DNA from 4 places in the Actinoplanes oblitus genome. Region 3 is predicted to be linked to each of the others. Evidence: riboswitches for the same ligand, from Rfam matches in the RefSeq annotation. Region 3 holds a riboswitch; each other region holds the start of a gene.
The links. Region 3 has a riboswitch for cyclic di-AMP ahead of Actob_RS02550 (LysM peptidoglycan-binding domain-containing protein). Riboswitches for the same ligand answer to the same signal wherever they lie in the genome.

Region 1 (5,250 bases), 3.4 Mb from region 3:
CGGCGGAATCCCAGACGTGCAGGTACTGGCTCTGGTACGACCAGTCGGTGCCGTTCAGGTCGGTGGCCAGGACGACGAAGGTGCCATCCTGTTTGCGCAGCAGGAACGGGTCGCGTAGGCCTTTGCTGCCGAGCGTGGGGGTGGCCACGGCGTTGTTCTGGTTGAGCGGCGTCCAGTGCAGACCGTCGCCGCTGACCGCCAGGTGCAGGCCGTAATTGGCGGCGGTCATCGACGGGGACTCGGTGAAGTACGCCATGGCGTAACCGGAGTAGGTGGCGGCGCGGGCGCCGGCGGGCAGCAGCAGGGCGCCGGCGGCGGTGCCACCGACGGCGGCGAGCAGATCGCGTCGCTTCATGAATGCTCCTTCGAGGCTGTTAGCGCTAACAATTGCGCGCACACGGGGAGGTGCCGGAGTGAAGGCATGCCGGGGGCGACCTGGGGGATGGAGGCGCCCGGTGTTCGAAGTTTCTGAATGATTGCGCTCAGCTGACAACCCTGTCAAGAACAACGCCGCCCGGCTCGATCCCCCGCCTGGAGGGCCCGGAAGCGGCAACGGACGTTGACGTGGCGGCGCGGACCGTTCACTCTGTAATGCAGAGTTTTCTGCATTGCAGAGGAGAAGGATGAGTACCGACGCCCCCGACGCCGCCGCCGTACTGGCGGAGATGAACGCGCTCAGATCCAGGAGCCGGCGACTGGCCCACGGCGGCCTCTGGCTCCCGTCCCTCGTGCTGGCGGCGTTGCCCCTGCTGAGCATCGCGCTCTACCGGGACCCGTTCTCGTCGATCTCCGATACCGGCGGCGTCATCGAGTACCCCTATTGGGCCGGGCTGCCGGAGCGGCAACGTGCCGGCCTGGGTTCCTACCTCTTCTGGCTGGTGGCCGCGCCGCTGGCGGTCGGTCTCGTCGCGCAGTGGTACCGCCACCGTGAACGCCGGCATGGGGTCCGCGTGCACTGGCGCGTCCCGGTGGCCGCCGGGGTGGCCGGGCTGCTCTGCCTGCTGGCGCTGTTCGCCGCACCGACCGGACGGCACGGACTCGGCTCGGCCCCTTACGCACTGTCGTGGTGGCAGGGCCTGCTCACCCCGCTGCTCATCGTCGCCGCCGTGACGGTCGCCCTGGGTGTCGTCGAGCGCAGCACCGGCATCATCGTCTCCGGCGCCTGGATGGCGGCCCTGGCCTGGCAGTTCTGCGCGACCGGACGCGTCGGAGGGCTTCTCGGCTGGCAGTCGTGGGCGCTGGGTGGCGGCTCCGGACCCGCGCTGGGTGGCCAGCTGACACTCCTCGGCCTGGACCGTCCCGCGCCCGCCCTGCTGCTGATCAGCCTGCCGCTGGCCGTGGTCGGCGCCTACCACGCCGGACGCGCCCGGAAAGCCGGCTGAGATGGACGAGACACCGCCACACCCGGCAGTCGGGCTCGACGACGTCACCCACCAACGCGTACGCCTGGGCGTGCTCGTCATGCTCGCCGAGATCCCCGAGTGCGCCTTCGCCACCTTGCGGACCGAACTCCGGCTCACCGACGGCAACCTCAACCGTCACGTGCAGGTGCTCGTCGATGCCGGTCTGGTCACCCTGACCAAAGGGTACGAGGGCAACCGGCCCCGGACCTGGGTCAAACTCACCCGTGAGGGTCGCCGCGCACTCCGCGCCGAACTCTCCGCGCTGGAGCAACTCACCGCCCGCCTCAAAGCGGCCGATCTCGACGATCACCCGTCCTGACTCCGCACGCCGGGTTCGCTGCCGCGGGGCGCCGGGGGACGGCGCCCCGCGGGGCATCCCGGGTCAGTTGCGGCCGACCGCCGCCGGCAGCTCGAGCACCGCGAGGTCCTCGTGCGCCGCCGCCCCGGCCGGCGCCGGATGGGCTCGATGGTCGTCCGGGCGGTACGTCGTTCGCCCCAGGGGGTTGCCCTGGCCGGTACCCCCGGGGTCCCGGGGTGCCATCGGCTCGATGTCGGCGAAGGTGTAGCACGCCTCGTCGTCGGTGGCGTCCGGGAGCGGGTCGATGCTCAGCCGGGCGGGCCGGCCGGCCGCGTCGGTCTCGAACCCGATCACGGCGTCCGGCCCGGCCGTGTCGACCTCGGCGAGCAGCTCCGCGATCGCCGGGAAGTGCGTGACGCCCGGGTCGACCTCAGCGCCGACCGGCTCGCCGGTGGCCACCTGGCCGTCGACGGTGATCCGGAACCTGCCGATCAACGCACGCTCGCCGCAGTTCGAGGTGAGGACGTAGGTGTAGGCGCCGGGCAGGTTCGCGGCGGCCGCGTGGACGGCGTCACGGGTGGCTGTCGCCGTACCGGAAAGGGTGTTGCCGCACGCGGAGAGCGTGAGCGCGGCGATCGCGGTGAGCAGAGCGGTCCGGCGCTGTGGGGAATCGGCCATGCGCTGTCCGACGCGCCGTGAGCGGCAGCGGTTCCGCCCGATGTGCCGGTCATGCGGCATGCCGGGGAGACGGGCGGATGACCGTTTTCGGAAATGCCTCGCTTTCCGGGGCAGGAACAAGATCAAATCGGGCGAATACCGTGAAGAACGTCACTATGGGACATCGAAAACTTGGCTGACCGACCCGGGGTGTGGTTACCGTCGATCGTCCCGCGATGGCGGGCACTGTGGACGGACCGCCGAATCCTGCCGCCGATCCACAGACGCGATGAGACGGCAGGAGCGGGGGACCCACCGTTTCCGGCGCTGACGACAGCGCCTCGGGGTGAAGCCGCGTGTGATGCGGCCGGGCCGATCTGCCCGAACCCGACAGCTCACCTCGCAGGCGTGGAGGATCATCCATGTCTCGGATCGGTAGACGAACGCGCCTTGCTGCCCTCAGCCTGGTGGCCGCCGGCGTGACCGGAGCGGGCGTACTGCTCGCCCCGGCCTCCCCGGCGATGGCATCCAGCGTCAACTGGGACGTGGTCGCCAAGTGCGAATCGGGCGGCCGCTGGCACATCAACACCGGTAACGGGTATTACGGCGGCTTGCAGTTCAGCCGCAGCACGTGGAAGGCCAACGGCGGGGGCAGGTACGCCTCGACCGCGGACAAGGCCAGCAAGGCCGAACAAATCAAGATCGCCGACCGGCTGTACGCGAAGCGCGGGCTGAGCCCGTGGCCGGTGTGCGGCAAGAAGTCCGGCGTCCACCACAAGGCGACGTCGCACGGCTCGAAGGCGAAGAAGAAGGCCACGTCGTCGGGCCGGACCTACGTGGTCAAGTCCGGTGACACGCTCGCCAAGATCGCCCGGAAGTACCACGTCAAGGGCGGCTGGCGGACGCTGTACCAGCTCAACAAGGGCAAGCTGAAGAGCCCGAGCCGGATCCACCCGGGGCAGCGGATCCGGCTCTGACGATCGATGTCGTCAGGCGACGGCGGTCAGGCGGGGCGGAAAAGCACCGCCTGACCGCCCGGACCACCTGCCCACGCGGTGATTCGCGTCCTTGCTGACCACATCCGCAGCACTGCGGATGTGAGGATGTCCGGCGGAACGCGGGTCGGGCAACGGGGGAACAGATGCGGTGGGATGGTGCGGCCGGGCTGGCCGGGGGCGTGATCCTGCTGCTGGCGGGGTGCGGCGCGGTGTCCGCCTCGCCCCCGGCAACCGTTGCCGGCTCGGTTCCGGCATCCCCCTCGGCCGGCGCCGCGGCGGAGGGCTGGGTCGCCACCTGGGGTGCCGCGATGACCGACGGCGGGCAGTCCTTCCACCGGCAGACCGTCCGGCAGATCGTGCACACCAGCGTCGCCGGCGACGGGGCACGGCTGCGGCTCTCCCACGCGTTCGGCACCACGCCGCTGGTGATCGGCGGGGTGCACGTGGCGCGGCGGGCCACCGGGAGCGGGATTGAGCGGGCGACCGACACCGCGGTGACGTTCGGCGGGAAGGCCACCGTGACCATCCCGGCGGGCGGCTCGGTGACCAGCGACCGGGTGGACTTCGCGGTGCCGGCGGACGCGGATCTGGCGGTCAGCGTCTACCTGCCGGCGACCACCGGCGAGACGACCCGGCATCCGCTCGCCACCCAGCACACCTACATCGGTACGGGCGATCAGCTCACCGCCACCACCGTGTCCGGCGCCACGACGTCGAGCAGCTACTTCTTCCTGACCGGCCTCGACGTGTTCGACAGCGGGGCCGACGGGACGATCGTGGCGTTCGGGGCGTCGATCACCGACGGGCTGGGCTCGACGGTCGGGGCCGCCCGCCGGTGGCCGGACCTGCTCGCCGACCGGCTGCGGGCGGACGGCCGGACGATCGGCGTGGTCAACACCGGGATCAGCGGCAACCGGCTGACCGCCGACGGCCGGGACGGGCGGGGCGAGAGCGCGGCGCACCGCTTCGACCAGGACGTGCTCCAGCGCACCGGGGTCCGCTGGGTGATCATCTCGGACGATCCGCTGAACGACCTCGGCAGCACACACCCGCCGGCCACCGACGAGCTCATCGGCGCCTATCGGCAACTGATCGATCGCGGTCACGCGGCCGGGATCAAGGTGATCTGCTCGACGCTGACGCCGTTCCACGGGGCCGCATACTGGTCGAGTGCCGGGGAGCGGGGCCGGACCGCGGTGAACGCCTTCGTCCGGGGCGCCGGGAGCGGCTGTGACGCGGTGCTCGACCAGGACACCGCGACGCACGATCCGGCGGCACCCACCCGGTACCTGCCGGCGAACGACTCCGGCGACCACCTGCACCCTGGCGACAAGGGCATGCAGGTGATCGCCGAAGCTGTCGACCTCGACTGGCTGGACTGAGCCAAACAGTCCCACTCAGGAAGCTCGACCTGCGGGAATACGCTTTCCGAAGGAAACTCCACGGTAGCGATCCGGGTACGTCGATGCCGATCGGCCGGCACCAGCCCCGAAGGGCAGCGGGGTATCGGGTTGAACCGGAACCGTCACACGCCGGTACTCCTCGATGTCTTCCATCCGTCCGCTCGAGCGACGAAGCAGGTGCACCATGACGTACCCGGACCCGACCGGCTACCCGTCCCCGGCTGACCAGAACGGCTGGCCGGCGCCGAGACCCCGCTCCGCCCCGCCGGAGGAGTACTCCGCGTCCCATCCGGCGCAGCCGCCGGGCCCCTTCCCGCCCACGCCCCAGCAGTATTCGGGTGGCTCCTATCCGCAGCCCGGCTCGGCTCCCTATCCGCAGTCCGGCGCCGCTCCCTATCCGCAGCCGGCAGCTGCTTCTCACCCGCAGCCCGGCGCCGCTCCCCACCCGCAGCCCTTCGCCGCTCCCCACCCGCAGCCCGGCGCCGCTCCCC
Region 2 (5,250 bases), 190 kb from region 3:
TGAGTGAGCTGGCAGAGGTCGGTTACGGCCGTCTGTCGATCGAGGCCGTGGCCCGGCGTGCCGGCGTCGGCAAGACCGCCATCTACCGGCGCTGGAGCAACAAGCTGGAGATGGTACTGGAGATCATCACGGAAGTCGCCGGTCGCAAGGTGCCACTTCCGGACACCGGCTCGTTCGCCGGCGACCTGGACCTGCTCATGATGATCGTCAGCAAGGCGCTGCAACACCGGGTGGCCTCGCAGATCATTCCCGACCTGATGGCCGAGGCGGCGCGGAACCCGCAGATCGCCGAGACCCTGCAACGGGTGCTGCGCACCCACCAGCAGTCGGTGGGCGAGAAACTGGTCGGCCAGGCCATCGCCCGCGGCGAGCTGCCCGAGGACACCGATCCGGAGGTGGCGGTCGACCTCATCCTCGGCCCGCTCTACTGGCGGCTGGCCGTCTCCCGGCAACCGATGAGCGACGACTACCTGGAGAAGCTGGCCGCCTCGGTGCTCGGCGCGCTGAAGGCCGGCGCCGGGAAATAACCGGGTCGCAACCGGCGGAGTGCTGCACCGGCCCGGCGCCGGACCGAAGGGAAAGGGCGTTCCCGCCACCCACCCCTCGGAGCCGGCCCGATGCAGCACTTCTCGCACGCCCCCCGCGTCGACACCACCGTCCTGGACGCCGCCGCCATGCTCGCCATCGCCATGGCCCGCACGCCGGACACCGGCCTCGGGCCGGTTCCGGCGCGGCCCACGGTGGTGACCGGCGCGGCCGTCGTGGGCGCCTGGCGCAGCCCGGACGGCACGGTCGAGCTGCGGCTGCGCACCGACGGGACGTACGCGGGCGAGGTGGCCGGCCGCCGGAAGCGGGCGATCGGCACCTATCGCATCGACGGCGCCTCGGTCGTCCTGCACGACGCGGCGTCCGGCCTGAGCACCCCGGTCAACGTCCGGCACGAGGGCGAACTGGAGATGGCCGGACACCGCCTGCTCCCGATCTGAGACTTACGTCACCGAAAGGTGCACGTGGTTGGTGTGGTCGGTCGACGGCGTGCCACCGGCCCCGCTGTACGACTTCCACCCGCTGCTCGGCAACCAGATCCGTTTGAACCAGATCACGTAGAGCACGCCGAGCGTGTCCGAGTTGTGGATGAAGTAGTTCGCCAGGTTGGTGCCGTACGTCTTGCTGGCCCCGGTCGCCACCCCGCCGAAACCGTTCTTGTCGGCGGCGAAGTCGCAGGCCCGGCCCTTCGGGTGCTCCCCGCTGTTCTGCGGGCGGTAGCAGGCGACGTAGCGGGTGAAGCCGGCCTTCTGCGCCTGCTTCATCGCGTACAGCAGGCGCGGGCTGATGCAGCCGTCCGTCGTCGGGTCGGGCACGCAGCTGCCGTCCAGGTTGCCGCTCGGCTTGTCGGCGTCCGCACTGCTGCCCCCGCCGGAGTCGTCATCGGCGGCGTCGCCCTGATCGGCGTCCTTGAGCGCCTTCTCGGCCTGCGCCTTGCGCTTGGCCATCACGTTGACCTGCTTCTGCTGGTCGATGATGGCCGCGTCGATCCCGGTCTTGGCCGTCTGCCGGTCGGTCCGGGTGTTCTTCAGGTCGGCGATCGCCTGGTTCTGCCGGGCCGCCACGGTGGTCAGCAGCTGGGCCCGGTCCAGGAAGCCGGCCGACGAGTCGGCGCCGAGCAGCGCGCTGATCGGGCCGAGCCGGCCCATCGTGTACGCCTGCTCGGCGTACTTGTTGAGCGTCACCTGCTGCGGGCCGAGGGCCGCGTCCAGCTTCTTCAGCTCGGCGGCCAGCTGGGTCTGCTGCTGCTTGGATTTCGCGAGCTTCGCCTTGGCCGCCAGGTAGCCCTTGGAGGCCTCTTCGAGCTTGTCGAGCATGGCCTTCTTGCCACCCTCGCCGTCGTCACCGGACTCCCCCGGCGCGGCCAGGGGCCGGGGCGCCGCGGCTGCCGGTCCGGCGACCCCGGCGATCCCACATGCGGCGACCACGAGCGCTAGAAAGGCAGCCCATCGTCGCCGCGCAGTCACATGCTGCACTGGCTGTTTCCTCCCGTCGGCCGCCGGCCGGGTTAGCTGACGGGCTCGGGATGAAGGAAAGGTCCCTACCGCGGGATGCGGATTCGCCCCGGAAGAAAAATGGATCCCCGGCTCGCTCGTTATGCGATTAGGCGGCGGTTCCCGGCTGGGAACCGGGACGACCATACCTCAGCGGATCGACGAATCGACAGTTCTCACACCCATCGCGACGGCGCAGTCACCAGTCGTGATGCGCTTACGGAAAGTCGTTGTGCGGTAACTATTTTGGCCCTTTTCCGGACCCTGATGTCCCGTGCTATCTCAGGTAAGCTTGCCGCCGGTCCTGCCAGGACGGCACCGCCCCCGAGTTGCCGGCAGGCCGCCGCCTAATCACCGAAAGGTGAGCCGGGGAACCAGGTAGGTGGGGTGAATCCGCGTCATGCGGTAGGGATAGCTTCCGTCCCGAACCCGTCAGCTAACCCGGTCGGCGGTGACAAGGAAGGATTGTTGATGACCGCACGTCCCCGCCGGTGGCTGACGCTTGCCCTGGCGCCGCTGGTGACCGCCGCCATATTCGTGGCCCCGATCACCCCGGCACACGCTGCCCCTGGAGGCAGCGGCACGACCGCTGAGGAAGGGGAGGCGAGCGACGACCTCTCCGACCAGATCGAGGCCACGAACCGCCGGTTCGTGAACGCCAAGGCAGCGGTCGCGAAATCGAAGAAGACCCAGATCCAGCTGGCCGCCCAGATCAAGACCGCCGAGGCTCGGCGCGACCAGTTGGTCCCCGAGGTCAACGCGATCGCCAAGCAGCAGTACCAGGTCGGCAACCTGAGCTCGCTGAGCTTCCTGCTGCGGGCCAGCGACTCCGCCGACTTCCTGGACAAGGCGGTCAGCCTGGAGGAGATCAACAAGCTGCACGACGAGAAACTGCACGAGCTGAACACCCTGCTGCAGGACATCACCGCGGACAAGACCCGGCTCGACGCCGAGGTCAAGAACCAGGAGCAGCAGCTCTCGGTGCAGAAGAAGCTGCACGACTCGGCCGAGGACCAGCTCGAACTGCTCGGCGGTGGCACCGGCATCAACAAGACCATCACCGCCGGGTTCGTCGACGCCAAGTCGCCGACCGCCGCCCCGGCACCGCGCAACTCCGACGGCGGTTTCTCGCCGGAGTCCTGCAACCAGGACGACCCGACCACCGACGGCTGCATCACCAAGCGCACCCTGCACCTCTACAAGGAGGTGAAGAAGGCCGGCTTCAACATGTTCGTCGGCTGCCACCGCGACGGTGGCCCGTTCGAGCACCCGAAGGGCCGCGCCTGCGACTGGTCGTTGCAGAAGAGTGGCTTCTCGTCGGCGACCGGCAACGCCAAGATGATGCGGTACGGCAACGACCTCACCGCGTTCCTGGTGCGCAACGCCGATCGGCTCGGCATCTACTACGTCATCTGGTACAAGCAGATCTGGTTCCCGGCGACCAACAACTGGCACGCCTACCACGGTCCGAGTGATCACACCGACCACGTGCACGTGTCGCTGCTGTAGTCACGTCAGTCCTGATGAGAACGGCCCCCACCCGTCCGGGCGGGGGCCGTTCTCTCGTGGTGTCTCAGTGGTGCGGCGTCGCGCGCCGCACCGGGGCACGCCCGGCCGGCTGCGCCGGTGCCGGGCCGGCCGGCCCGGCCGACGGGATCGCCATGGTCACCGGGCGGACCTGGGTGACCTCGATCTCCTTGCCGTGGTGCAGCAGGGTGAGCCGGGCCGAGCCGCCGCCGTTGCGCAGCGAGTAGGTGACCTCCTCGGCGGTGACGTTGACCCGCAGCCGCAGCCCCCGCCAGAGCAGCGAGAAGTCCAGGTTGTTGATCCGGCTGGGCAGCCGCGGCGCGAACGACAACTGGCCGTTGAAGTCACGCATCCCGCCCAGGCCGGCCACCAGTGCGATCCAGGAGCCGGCCAGCGACGCCACGTGCACGCCGTCCCGCGCGTTCTGGTGCAGGTCGTGCAGGTCCATCAGGGCGGCCTCGCCCAGATAGTCGTGGGCCAGCTCGAGGTGCCCGGTCTCGGCCGCCATCACCGCCTGGATGCAGGCGGACAACGACGAGTCCCGGACCGTCCGCGCGTCGTAGTACGCGAAGTTCCGGGTCTTCTCCTCCGGGGTGAACGCGTCCCCCCGGATGTACATCGCCATCACCAGGTCGGCCTGCTTGACCACCTGCTTGCGGTACAGGTCGAAGTACGGGTAGTTGAGCAGCAGCGGGTAGCCCTCCGGCGGGGTGTTCTCGAAGTCCCACTCCTGCAACCGGGTGAAGCCCTCGCACTGCTGGTGGACGCCGAGCTCCTTGTCGTACGGGATGTGCACGGCCGCCGCCGCGTCCCGCCAGGAGGCCGCCTCCTCGTCGTCGACCCCGAAGCGCCGCGCCAGGTCCGGATGCCGCTTGCAGGCCTCCACCGCGGTCATCAGGTTCTGCTGCGCCATCAGGTTGGTGTAGATGTTGTCGTTCACCACGGCCGTGTACTCGTCGGGCCCGGTGACGCCGTCGATGTGGAACCGCCCGTGCCGGTCGTGGTGGCCCAGCGAGCGCCACAGCCGGGCGGTCTCCACCAGCAGCTCCAGGCCGACCTCACGCTCGAAGTCGTAGTCGCCGGTGGCCTGGACGTAGCGCCGGACCGCGTCGGCGATGTCCGCGGCGATGTGGAAGCCCGCGGTGCCGGCCGGCCAGTACCCGGAGCACTCCTGGCCGCGGATGGTCCGCCACGGGAACGCGGCACCCTGCAGGCCCAGCGTCTGCGCCCGCTCCCGGGCCAGGTCCAGCGTCGAGTGCCGCCAGCGCAGCACGTCCGCCGCCGCCGAGGGCTGGGTGTAGGTGAGCGCGGGCAGCACGAACGTCTCGGCGTCCCAGAACGTGTGGCCGTCGTACCCGGGACCGGTGAGGCCCTTGGACCCGATCGGGCGTTTCTCCGCCCGGGCACCGGCCTGCAGCGTGTGGAAGAGACCGAAGCGGACCGCCTGCTGCACCTCCGGGTCACCCTCGACGCGCACGTCGGAGTGGTCCCAGAAGGCGTCGAGGTACTCCCGCTGCTGCTGGACCAGGCCCTCCCAGCCGTCCAGCCGGGCGCTGGCCAGCGCGGCGCCGACCTGATCGCGCAGGGCGGGCAGCGAGCGCACGCTGGACCAGCCGTACGCCGCCAGCTTGACCACCCGCAGCTTCTGCCCCGGCTCCAGCCGGCAGGCCACCGTGGTGCGCAG
Region 3 (5,250 bases):
GGTGCTCGAGGAGCAGTGGCAGCCGGCCGGGGCGTCCCGCCCGGTGCTGCACCTGGGCTCGTCCAAGGGCCTCACCTACTCCTACGACGTGAACCAGCCGCGCGGGTCGCGGATCATCGCGTCGTCGCTGAAGCTGAACGGGGTCACCCTGGACCCGAACGGCACGTACCGGGTGACGTCGAACTCCTTCCTGGCCGCCGGTGGCGACAACTTCACCACCCTGGGCAAGGGCACCAACCGGATCACCACCGGTGACAACGACCTGACCATGCTGGTCAACTACTTCGCCAAGCACTCCCCGATCACCGCGGACGCCAAGCCGCGCAGCACCGCGGGTGTCTTCGACACCACGGCGCCGACCGGGACGTACGCGGTGAACGCGGCAGCGATCTGGCCGGGCCAGACGGTGACTCTCACGCAGTCGGCGCTCTCCGACGACGTGACCGCGGCCGGGACGATCAAGCAGGTGGTGAGCTGGGGCGACGGCAGCGCGGCGGAGACGCTCGAGGCCGGTGCCACCAAGGCGGCTCACGCGTACGCCGCGGCCGGCAGCTACACGATCACGGTGGCGCTGACCGACGAGGCCGGCAACACCGCGACCGTCTCCGGCGGCACCGTGGTGGTGGCCGCCCAGACCGGCAAGTACACACTGGACAAGTGCCTGGCGTGGTCCGGCGAGACGGTCACCGTGCAGCCCAGCGGGGTCACCGGTGCCGACAGCTTCCGGGTCAACTGGGGTGACGGCACGGTCGGCGGCCTGACCCACGCGTACGCCAAGGGTGGCAGCTTCACCGTCACCGTGACCCCGGTCAACGCGGCCGGCGCCGGTCAGACCGTCAAGGTCGGCTCGGTGCTGGTGGTCAAGGACATCATCGCCCCGGTGGCCGGTCTGACCCTGCCCCGGGACGCCGACCGGGCAGCCTCCTGGCAGCAGGTCAACGGCACTGTCGTCGACCTCGGCTCGGGTGTCGACACCGTCTCGGTGAAGCTGATCGAGCAGCGGTCCGGCAAGTGGTACTACTACGCGGCCGGTACCTGGACCGTCGCCTCCTCGGAGAAGGACGCGTCGGCTCGCGCCACGGCGGTGAACGCGCTGCTCGACCCGTTCTTCGGGTGGCACGCTGCGGTCTCCGGTGTCGACAAGGGCACGCTGAAGGTCTCCTGGTGGGCGACCGACAAGGCGGGCAACCAGTCGTTCGTCGCGACCCACACACAGCGGATCACGAAGTAGTCCCGCTGTCGTAGTTCCGCCGGCAGCCCCCGTCGCGTCGCGGCGGGGGCTGCCGTCATGTCGCGGTCAGCGGAAGGCCGCGTCGCAGTGACGCAGGAAGGCGGACAGCGCCGGACTTGCCCGGTCCTGCCAGACCAGCGCGAGCAGCGCCGCGATGCCGACCCCGTCGACCGGGATGCTGACCAGGTCCGGATGCGCGGCGGCAATCGACTCGCTGAGCACGGCGACCCCCAGGCCGCGGCGGGCCAGGCCGGCCACGGTGTCCGGCGAGGTGGCGACGAGCGCGACCGCCGGTCGCAGCCCGGTCACCCCGGCGAAGGCCCGATCCAGAACGTCCCGGATGCCGGTCCCTTCCGGCAGGCAGATTATTTCGTACGCGGTGAGCCCGGTGACAGTGACACTGCCCCGAGCAGCGAGTTCACTGCCTGGCGCGGTCAGCGCCACCAGACGCTCGCTCGCGATGATCCGGGAGGCGAGATGGTCGGGTGGCTCGCCGGCCAGCCCGGCCAGGGCGACGTCGAGGCTGCCGGCGCGCACCCCGGCGACCAGGTGATCCGAGTTCGCCTCGGCCAGCTCCAGCTCGATGCCGGGATGCTCACGGTGGAACCCGGCGAGCGCGTCGAACAGCGGCGCCACCTCGCAGCCGATCACCATCCCGATGGTCAGCCGGCCCCGGACCAGCCCCTTGACGTCGTCGATCGCGTCCCGCAGGTCCAGTGTCGAATCGAGTGCCGCCCGGGCGTGCCGCAGCGCCGCCGAGCCGGCCTCGGTCAGCCGGGCAACCCGGCCGCTGCGGTCGAAGAGCTCCGCGCCGAGCTCCTGCTCCAGCGCCTTGATCTGGGCACTCACCCCGGACTGGGTGATGTGCACCCGGGTCGCGGCCCGGGTGAAGCTGCCGGTCTCGGCGACCGCGACGAAGTACTCCAGCTGCCGCAGATCCATGAGTCCTGATTGTAGTAGGTATGAAAACCATTCGTTGGACTTGTGGAGCCACGCGCGGCAAGGTGGAGTCATGAGCGAACGAGAGAAGGCAATGCACCCGGAGGACTTGACCCGTTTGTTCGTCGAGCGCGCCAATGCCAAAGACGCCGAGGGCCTCGCGCTGCTGTATGAGGAGGACGCCGTGATGGCCTATCCGCCAGGCAGCGAGACCGTCGGCCGCGCCGCGATCCAGAAGCTGTGGGCGGAGCTCCTGCCGAAAATGCCGGCTTTCGAGCCCGAGACCCCGCTGCCCACGCTGATCAGCGGCGACCTGGCCCTCACCTCGACCCCGCCGAAAGACGGAGCCGGGGCGCGGGCACAGGTCGTCCGCCGTCAGCCCGACGGCTCCTGGTTGCGCGTGCTGGACCACCCGGAGCTGGGTCGGTCCTGACCTCAGATCGCCAGAGGCTGGCCCACCCGAAGCCGGTTCGGGCTGCTCAGGCGACTCGCATTGGCGCGGTAAAGGGCCTTCCATCCGCCCTTGACGCGGTAACGCGCGGCGATGCCGGACAGGGTGTCGCCGCGCCTCACCACGTAGGTGCGGGTCGCCTTCAGCGGCGTCGTGTAGGACGCCAGGCGGTAGGGGCCCACCGACGTGCTCTTACGCGCCTTGGTGAGGCCGCGACGTCCGCATGTGGGCCAGGCACCGATGCCCTGGTTGCGCAGCACCCGCTCGGCGACCAGGATCTGCTCGCTCTTGGAGGCCAGATTGGCGGTGGAGCCGTATTTGCTGCCGCCGTGCGCCCGCCAGGTGCCCCGGCTGAACTGCAAACCGCCGTAATAGCCATTCCCGGTGTTGATTCTCCAGTTTCCACCGGATTCGCACTTGGCCACGGCGTCCCAGTTCACGTTCGGGGCGGCGCTGGCCGGGGACGCCTCGACGGCGAGCAGGCCGATGGCGCCGGCCAGGCCGGCCATGGCGATGCCGAGAGTGCGCTTGAGAGTGGTGCGCTTGCTCTGTGCGGGCCGATTCAGGGCGCGCGGGGACTGGGCTCGCCGGGACAGGGCACGACGAACCCGCTTGTTCAGGTGAAGCATGAAGTTTTCCTCCACGCCTGCGAGGTGAGCTGTCGGGTTCGGGCCGAGGAGCCCGGCCGCTTGAAGTGCGGCTTCACCCCGAGGTGCGCTCCGGAGAGCGCGCCGAGGAACTGTGGGTCCCCCGCTCCATGCCTGTGGGTTGTTGACCGTGACCAGCAGGCAGGACTCGGCGTTCCGGCCACGGTGTCCGCGAATTGCGGACTGTCGACGGTAGCCACCGCTTCATGGAACTGACCAAGACCGGAAGCGGGGCCGGTGACTTTGTTCTCACAAATTAGCCGCTTTGATCTTCCTTTGTGTGACTAACTCCCCGAGTTCTTGAGTCGCGCCGGGACTTGCCACCACCGTGGTCCACCATGCGGGGGAAAAGCCCGACGGGGCGGGATTGTCAGCGTCCGCAGTGGGTAAAGAGAGCCTGCTTTTTGGAGTTTCACCCGCATGCCGTTCCGGCGTGATCGGCGGCCCGGGCGCGCTCCTCCCGCACACCGTGCGCCTCTGCCCTGGGCGCGATCGGGGCGACAGACGCATTTTGGCTGCATGGCGCGATCTTTGTTACCCACGGGTTGCCTACGAGCCAGGCATAGGGTGCACAATCTCCGACCATGAGCGATCTCCCCCGAGACTTCGACGTCGTCGTCTACGGCGCCACCGGCTTTGTCGGGGCACTGGTGGCGAAACACCTCGCCGGGCACGCGCCGGCCGGCACCCGCATCGCCCTGGCGGGGCGCTCCGCCGCGAAACTGGCGGACGTCAAGTCCCGGCTGAACGTCGACTGGCCGGTCCTGATCGCCGACGCCGCGGACGCCGAAGCGCTGGCCACGGTCGCCGCCCGCACACGCGTGGTCATCACGACGGTCGGGCCGTACGCCAAGTACGGGCGTCCGCTCGCGCACGCCTGCGCCGCCGCCGGCACCGACTACGTCGATCTGACCGGAGAAGTGCTGTTCGCCCGGGACAGCATCGACGAGAACCACGAGCTCGCTCGCAGCACCGGTGCGCGGATCGTCCACTCCTGCGGCTTCGACTCCATTCCGTCCGATCTCGGCGTGCACGTGCTGCACCAGCGGGTCGAACAGGACGGCGCGGGCGAACTCACCGAGACCACGCTGGTGGTGACCAGCATGAGCGGCGGGTTCAGCGGCGGGACGATCGACTCGATGCGCAACCAGGTCGACGTACTGAAAAAGGAGCCGTCGCTGCGCAAGGTGGCCGGCAGTCCCTACTCGCTGAGCCCGGACCGGCACGCCGAGCCGAAGCTGGGCCGGCAGAGCGACATGGACACGATCCCCGCCTCCGAGGTGCACCCGAAACTGCGGGGCCGGCTCGCCCCGTTCGTGATGGCCTCCTACAACACCCGGGTGGTGCGGCGGACCAACGCGCTGCGCGGCTGGGCGTACGGTCGCGGTTTCAGATATCGCGAGGCGATGAGCGTCGGCGCCTCGCCGCTCTCCCCGCTCCTGGCCATCGGCACCAAGCTCGGCCTGGGCGCCCTGGTCGCCGGCCTCGCGGTGCCGCCCACCCGCTACCTGCTGGACCGCGTCCTGCCCAAGCCCGGCGAGGGCCCGAGCGAGAAGGTCCAGCAGAACGGGCACTTCACCATGGACATCTTCACCACGACGACCACCGGCGCCCGGTACACGGCCCGGGTCCGCGCCAAGGGCGACCCCGGTTACGCCGCGACAGCGGTCATGCTCGGCGAGTCCGCGCTGGCCCTGGTCCTGGACCGGGACGCCCTCCCGCCGTCGGAGGGCGGCGTCCTCACCCCGGCGACGGCCATCGGCGACGCCCTGGTGAACCGGCTCCGGGCGGCTGGCTTCGAGATCACCGCTCGCAAGGTGTAGCTGCTGACGGCGGATCGCCGCGGTTGTCCACAGTTGAGCTTTGTCCACAGCCCGCCCGTCCGCCCGGCCGCACTTCCGCCACACTGATTGCGGGGGCTACCCCCTTGGGGGAGGGCGGGCTGACGGGTTCGGCGGGGTAGGCGGGCGAAGATCGAGAAA
Region 4 (5,250 bases), 3.6 Mb from region 3:
ACCTGCCAGGCCGTGAGGACGCTGCCGGGCTGTTGCGCCCGTCAGCGAGGCACCGACAGCCGCGGGACACCGTCGGCAAGGCACGCCGCCGCGGACTGATAGCGGGTCGACCAGGGATCCGAGCAGGCCGACAAGGACCTCATCTGCACCTGGACCACTCGAGGCCTCCTTCGCCTCCTGCTCCTGGCTGACTAGGGCACGAGGCAGCGCCCCGCCCCGGCTCGATCGCGGGCATCGGGCCTCGGCCGCTGGACGTGGGTCTCCGTGCGGGGCTACCGTCGAGACGGGCACGGCGGCGGTCGCCTTCCGGACGCACCAGATGTCCGGTGAAGGGTTCACAACTCCAGCCGCACGCGAAAACCGCCGCCCCGTGGATAACCACGGGGCGGCGTTCACGAACCGCGGCCCTGACCACAGTCGCGGGCTCGGCACTGCTGGTCGCGGCCGAATACGCGGTGCGCACGCTGAACGTCTCCTGGTAGGCGGAAGGCTCGGCACAACTCGGGTGGTCCGTTCTGCGCGGCAACTCGTACGCGCCCGCCGACGTAATGGATGTCGGTGCCAGGCAAAGACCGTGTTCTCAAGCCGCCGTGTCGGCCGGATCGCTCGGGGCGGGCCAGGGGTGCCATTGCGTGGGCGGAAGACCCCTGGCCCACGGGGCAGACTACTTCTCACCCACCGCGCGGGCCGGTTTTCGGCCTTGTCCAGTGACTCCAGGAACCCGACGCCCATGCCGATCCCGTCGTCCGGATGCCGGCGTCCGCGCGAACCGCGGAAAGTGGCGTGCGCTGTTGCTGTTACCGGCGGCGTACCGGCGAGGCGGTTGGCGGCCCTCCAGCGGGGCAGCACATCCCAGGCCCGGTCGCGGCGCTGATCACTCCTCATGTGGGGCCGTCGCGTGCCGCCGGTTCGGTCACGGCGCCGGCCGAGGGTGGCTGGCGGTGGTGGTCAGCAGTTCGTTCGGCTCACGTAGTCGGCCTGGTTGCGGTAGGGGTTGACGTCGGCGATGGTGCGCCGCGTGGTGCCGGCGGTGAACAGCACTGTATCGACGCTGCCGGCTTCGTTGAGGAAGCCGACGGTGCCGCTGCTCATGTTGTAGTGCACGGACTCCGTCCGGTTGCGCCAGCCCCACGTGCCGAGGTCCTGCCAGCCGCAGCTGGAGAGTCGGCCGCGCGGGTAGGTGTAGTTGACGCCGTCGTAGAAGCAGAACCAGCCGGACGGGCAGTCGGCTGCGGCGAGGGCGTGTCCGGCTTGGGCGCGGGTGACGGTAACGATGAAGGTGCCGCCGCCGTAGGCGATGTCGCGGTCGCTGATCGGTGTGCCGCCGGGGTGCTCGTGCAGGTATGCGGCCATCGCGGCTCGCGTGGTGTCGGCCGGGTAGGCGGCTGCGGGCTGGGCGCTGAGCGTGGCTGCCAGGACGCATGTCGTGATCAAAGCAGCAGTCTGCAGGTAGCGCAGGCTGAAGCGATTCATGAGCGACCCCCGTTGTCATTCAGCTCGACAAATGTCAATAGCAGGAACCCTATCAATTCTTGAACATCAATTGGAGTGCATGAATGTGCCGAGATGGGAGCGGGTTTGCATCAGCTGCAGGTGCCACCATTTCGCCCGTTCGAGTGAAGATCCATAATTGATGATCTTGATCTCGGTGCCGCCTTTCGGAACGCTTAGGTATCGGTCTTGTCACGGTCGTTGCGGCGCGGCGGATTCGGAACGGCGCCGCGTACTTAAGGGGTGAAGAGTCTGCCCGGATCGGGCGGCGTTGCCCGTGAAGAGGAGCGCGTTGGACGGCAGCGAAAGATCAGCGGAGATCGAAAGGGCATGGTCGGAGCACAAGGACATGCTCTGGCGTACTGCGTTCGGGATCCTCCAGGACCGGCAGAAGGCCGAGGACGCGGTCCAGGACACCGTGGTCGCGATGGCTAGGCACCTGCGCCGCTACAAGAGGCCGCCGGACTCCTGGCGCGCGTGGCTGACCACGGTCGTCACCCGCCGGGCGCTCAACATCAGATACCGCCGCCTGACGTTCTGGGGCTGCGATCTGGATGCGGTCCCGGTTGGCAACGACCCCACCTTCGAGGCCGTGTACGGCCGCGAACAGCGGGAACGGATCTTCGCGATCGCCGGCGACCTGCTGAGTAAGCGTGACCGGGCGGTGCTGGTCCTGCGGGCCGACGGCTTCGGCAACGCCGAGATCGCCGCGGCGATGAAAACGACGCCGAAGGACGTCTCCAACAGGTATTGCCGCGCCCTGGCGGTGCTGCGACGTGCGATGGCAGCGCCCGACGCCGCCGGGCCGGGCCTGCCGAGACCGACTACGACGAAGGGAGCCAAGAACCATGTCCGTCCCGGGGCCTGATCCCGTCCGCCGCGGCTACACCGACCTGGAGGTGGTCCCCCTGCACGTCGCCGCACTGAGTCCACCACCCGGCGAACCGCAGGATCCACCGGCGACGTTGTCGCTCACCGCCGCGCAGATCGTGGCCGGGGTGCGCCTGCGGCGCCGCCGTGCCCGGCAGGCTCTGCTGCGCACGATCACCCGACAGGCCGCCGTATTCGTTACGGTCCTGGTCGCGCTCGCCGGCACCTGGGCGATCGTCGACCGCCGCCCACCGGGCGCCGTGCCGTCGGCCTCAGCTCCAGCGGGCGGCGTGTGGTTGCTGCCGCTACCCGAGCCCGGGCAGTGGCGCGACGCCCGGGCAGAACTGACCACGCTGTCCCAGACGGTGGCGAAACTGTCCACGCCAGCCAACACCGGCCGCTACACCTATACCCGCACCCGGGTCTGGGCGCGGGAGGCGACCGCTGGGCACGACGCGGTGACCGTCCATGACGAGCAGCGCTGGTGGACGCCGCAACAGGCCGGCCGCCAGACCCGTACGAGCGTGCCCGGCTGGAGTCCCGGCGAGGATCCCGGTCCGATCCGGCCCCCGGATCCCGGCCAGGACGTCTCCTACGGGGATGGGCAGATGCCGGTGGTGGCGCCGCGGTTGGCGGACAACGTGTTCCAGGTGTCCAGCCAGCTCGCCGAGCAGCAGGATCCCGCGGACGGCCCGCAGGCCACCCTGCGCGCGGTCCGCGAGGTGTTCCGGTTCCACGACCCGAGTCCGCAGCAACGGGCCGCGCTGCTGCAGGCACTCGCCGACACTCCGGCCGGCCTGAAAGTCGCTGGAATAGTCGACGGCGGAATCGGTCGGCGCGGCTTAGCCGTGGTCGCCGACAGCCAGCAGGGCGCCGTCCGGGACATCGCCGTGTTCGACCCGCGGACCGGCCGGATGCTCGCTTATGACACGGTCTGGTTGCGGCCTCCGCCGGGTGTCAGAATCCCGACTCCTGCCTTGTCGGACTCTCTGCTATTCATTGATGCGACCCACACCAGCAGCCCCGGCTGACGAGGCTGCGCCGCGCCCCCCAAGCTGCACGACCTGTCACGCACGCTGCACCAACCGTTGAGTCACTTCGGTGAATCGGGGAACCACTCGGCCGCTGCTGCACGCTAGCGGCGGCCACGGGGTGAATCCGGCTGACCTTGGCCGGTAGGGCCTGCTTCCTGCCCGAACCCGTCAGCTAACCCGGTAGGCGGTTTCCTTCTTCAGGAAGACACATACATGCACGCGAAGTTCCACGCTGGCCGTTTGCCGGTCGCCGCGACGCCGTCTGGTCCGCCCGGATCGGGCGGCGTCGTCGTGCCCGGCACGACCATCGCGCCGCAGCGGCCCGGTCGACGAGGCGCCGGCACCCACGTTGCTATCCCCCGGTTTTGTGTCGTGACGTAACTCTGGCGAGCACCCACGGGCTTCACCGCACCGCCCTGCCCCATCCCGATGTCATCGAGCATCGCCCGGCCTTCTGCCGGGCGAGCGCCGGCCCCTGGCCGGCAGGTTCTGTCGCATCGAGAAGGGAGACTCCCTTGCCTGAGAACGCGCAAGGCCAGGGCGGCAACTCCGGCCGGCTGCCCGAGCGGCCGGAGCGCGTCCAGCAGATCAGTAAGGCGCTCGACCAGACCCTGATCATCGCCGGGGTTCTGGAGATCGCCGAGAAGCTGCTGGCGCTGGCCGGGAGTGCGGACCCGACGACCATGGTGTTGGTCGCCGGATCCGCCCTCAAGGTAACGGAGGTCGTGCTGCGAGCCTGGAAATTCCGGCACTAACCCCCGCCCGGCCCTGTGGTGGCCCGCTCCGCAAGGGGCGGGTCACCCGCAGGCCGTCTATCCGCCAGCAGCGGCAGCTAGCCATCTGCTCACTGCGGGAACAACTTTTATGTCCAATCGCGGAAAACAGGTGATCACGGGCGATCACATCGGACACCACGTCCGACATTAGCCGTGTCCAGTACCCGGCCGAGGTACATGATTGACCTTGGTGATCACTCCCACCCTCACCCAGCCCTCGGCATATCGTCAACCCGCATCGGCGTGCCACCTTCGGGAACTCAACGCCTCAGCTTGGGCGTGGGCGATGGCCCAGCCGGCGACGTGCAGCGCTGGTCGCGGTGGCCGGTTCGGGGCGCGCGAAGGGGCTCATGCGGATTCTCCGGCGACGATGGAGGTGGCTGGCACGGGTGCGGGACGGCTGCGGGTGGTTGGTGTGGTGTGCCAGGTGACACGCCAGCCGGGGTAGGCGACCGCGGCGAGGTAGGCGGTGGCGCAGAGCCAGAGCGCTGCGGGTAGGCCGAGGGTGAGTAGGGCGGCGGCGGCGAGGCCACCGAACGGGATGCCGGTCCAGGCTCCCGCGATGATCTGGGTGCGGATCCGGCCCTGCAGGTGTTCCGGGATCCGGTCGCACTGGATGGCCTCGATGACCGGGTTGCCTGCGCCGGAGCCGAGGCCGGCGACGGCCCAGACGATCAGGACGAGCGTCGGTGGTGCGTTGAGCGCGATGACGGCGAACCGGCTCACCCCGGCGATCGACATGCCGGCGAGATAGATGCCGCGGCGGTGGGAGTCGAGGCGGTCGCCGCGCCAGCCCATGAGGGCGGCGGTCACCGCGGCGGTGCCGGCGAATGCGCTGATCGCCAGGCCGGTGGTTTCGGTGTCGTGGCCGCCTCGGCTGGCCCAGACCGGTAGCAGGCCGCCGAATAGGGCCCGGTCCAGCATGTTCGTGACCGCGAACATGATCATCAGTGCGGCCAGGGAGCGGTCGGCGTGCAGGAATCGGACGCCGGTGGCGAACTGCTGGCGGTAGGTGCCGGTGGCGGGTTCGTGCCGGACGGGGGTGCTGATCGTCGCGGATGCGAGGGAGCCGAGGGCGA

Region 1: another riboswitch for cyclic di-AMP. It lies ahead of Actob_RS31665 (LysM peptidoglycan-binding domain-containing protein); the one in region 3 lies ahead of Actob_RS02550 (LysM peptidoglycan-binding domain-containing protein).
Region 2: another riboswitch for cyclic di-AMP. It lies ahead of Actob_RS01765 (coiled-coil domain-containing protein); the one in region 3 lies ahead of Actob_RS02550 (LysM peptidoglycan-binding domain-containing protein).
Region 4: another riboswitch for cyclic di-AMP. It lies ahead of Actob_RS18835 (hypothetical protein); the one in region 3 lies ahead of Actob_RS02550 (LysM peptidoglycan-binding domain-containing protein).

The regions. Positions count from the first base shown of each region.
Region 1 is NZ_CP126980.1:7,007,905-7,013,154, forward strand. Features, by position in the region: gene Actob_RS31645 (glycoside hydrolase family 43 protein) at 1-355, opposite strand, end outside; gene Actob_RS31650 (hypothetical protein) at 624-1,382, shown strand; gene Actob_RS31655 (transcriptional regulator) at 1,384-1,722, shown strand; gene Actob_RS31660 (hypothetical protein) at 1,786-2,379, opposite strand; cyclic di-AMP (ydaO/yuaA leader) riboswitch at 2,607-2,782, shown strand; gene Actob_RS31665 (LysM peptidoglycan-binding domain-containing protein) at 2,781-3,335, shown strand; gene Actob_RS31670 (GDSL-type esterase/lipase family protein) at 3,500-4,738, shown strand; gene Actob_RS31675 (chromosomal replication initiator protein DnaA) at 4,944-5,250, shown strand, end outside.
Region 2 is NZ_CP126980.1:382,764-388,013, reverse strand. Features, by position in the region: gene Actob_RS01775 (TetR/AcrR family transcriptional regulator) at 1-527, shown strand, start outside; gene Actob_RS01770 (hypothetical protein) at 618-986, shown strand; gene Actob_RS01765 (coiled-coil domain-containing protein) at 990-1,973, opposite strand; cyclic di-AMP (ydaO/yuaA leader) riboswitch at 2,027-2,165, opposite strand; cyclic di-AMP (ydaO/yuaA leader) riboswitch at 2,374-2,505, shown strand; gene Actob_RS01760 (coiled-coil domain-containing protein) at 2,511-3,548, shown strand; gene Actob_RS01755 (glycoside hydrolase family 65 protein) at 3,613-5,250, opposite strand, start outside.
Region 3 is NZ_CP126980.1:571,397-576,646, forward strand. Features, by position in the region: gene Actob_RS02535 (ExeM/NucH family extracellular endonuclease) at 1-1,231, shown strand, start outside; gene Actob_RS02540 (LysR family transcriptional regulator) at 1,298-2,173, opposite strand; gene Actob_RS02545 (YybH family protein) at 2,265-2,603, shown strand; gene Actob_RS02550 (LysM peptidoglycan-binding domain-containing protein) at 2,606-3,250, opposite strand; cyclic di-AMP (ydaO/yuaA leader) riboswitch at 3,250-3,424, opposite strand; gene Actob_RS02555 (saccharopine dehydrogenase family protein) at 3,853-5,091, shown strand.
Region 4 is NZ_CP126980.1:4,188,936-4,194,185, reverse strand. Features, by position in the region: gene Actob_RS18855 (hypothetical protein) at 1-16, shown strand, start outside; gene Actob_RS18850 (peptidase inhibitor family I36 protein) at 949-1,473, opposite strand; gene Actob_RS18845 (RNA polymerase sigma factor) at 1,841-2,359, shown strand; gene Actob_RS18840 (hypothetical protein) at 2,340-3,392, shown strand; cyclic di-AMP (ydaO/yuaA leader) riboswitch at 3,438-3,597, shown strand; gene Actob_RS18835 (hypothetical protein) at 3,911-4,150, shown strand; gene Actob_RS18830 (MFS transporter) at 4,520-5,250, opposite strand, start outside.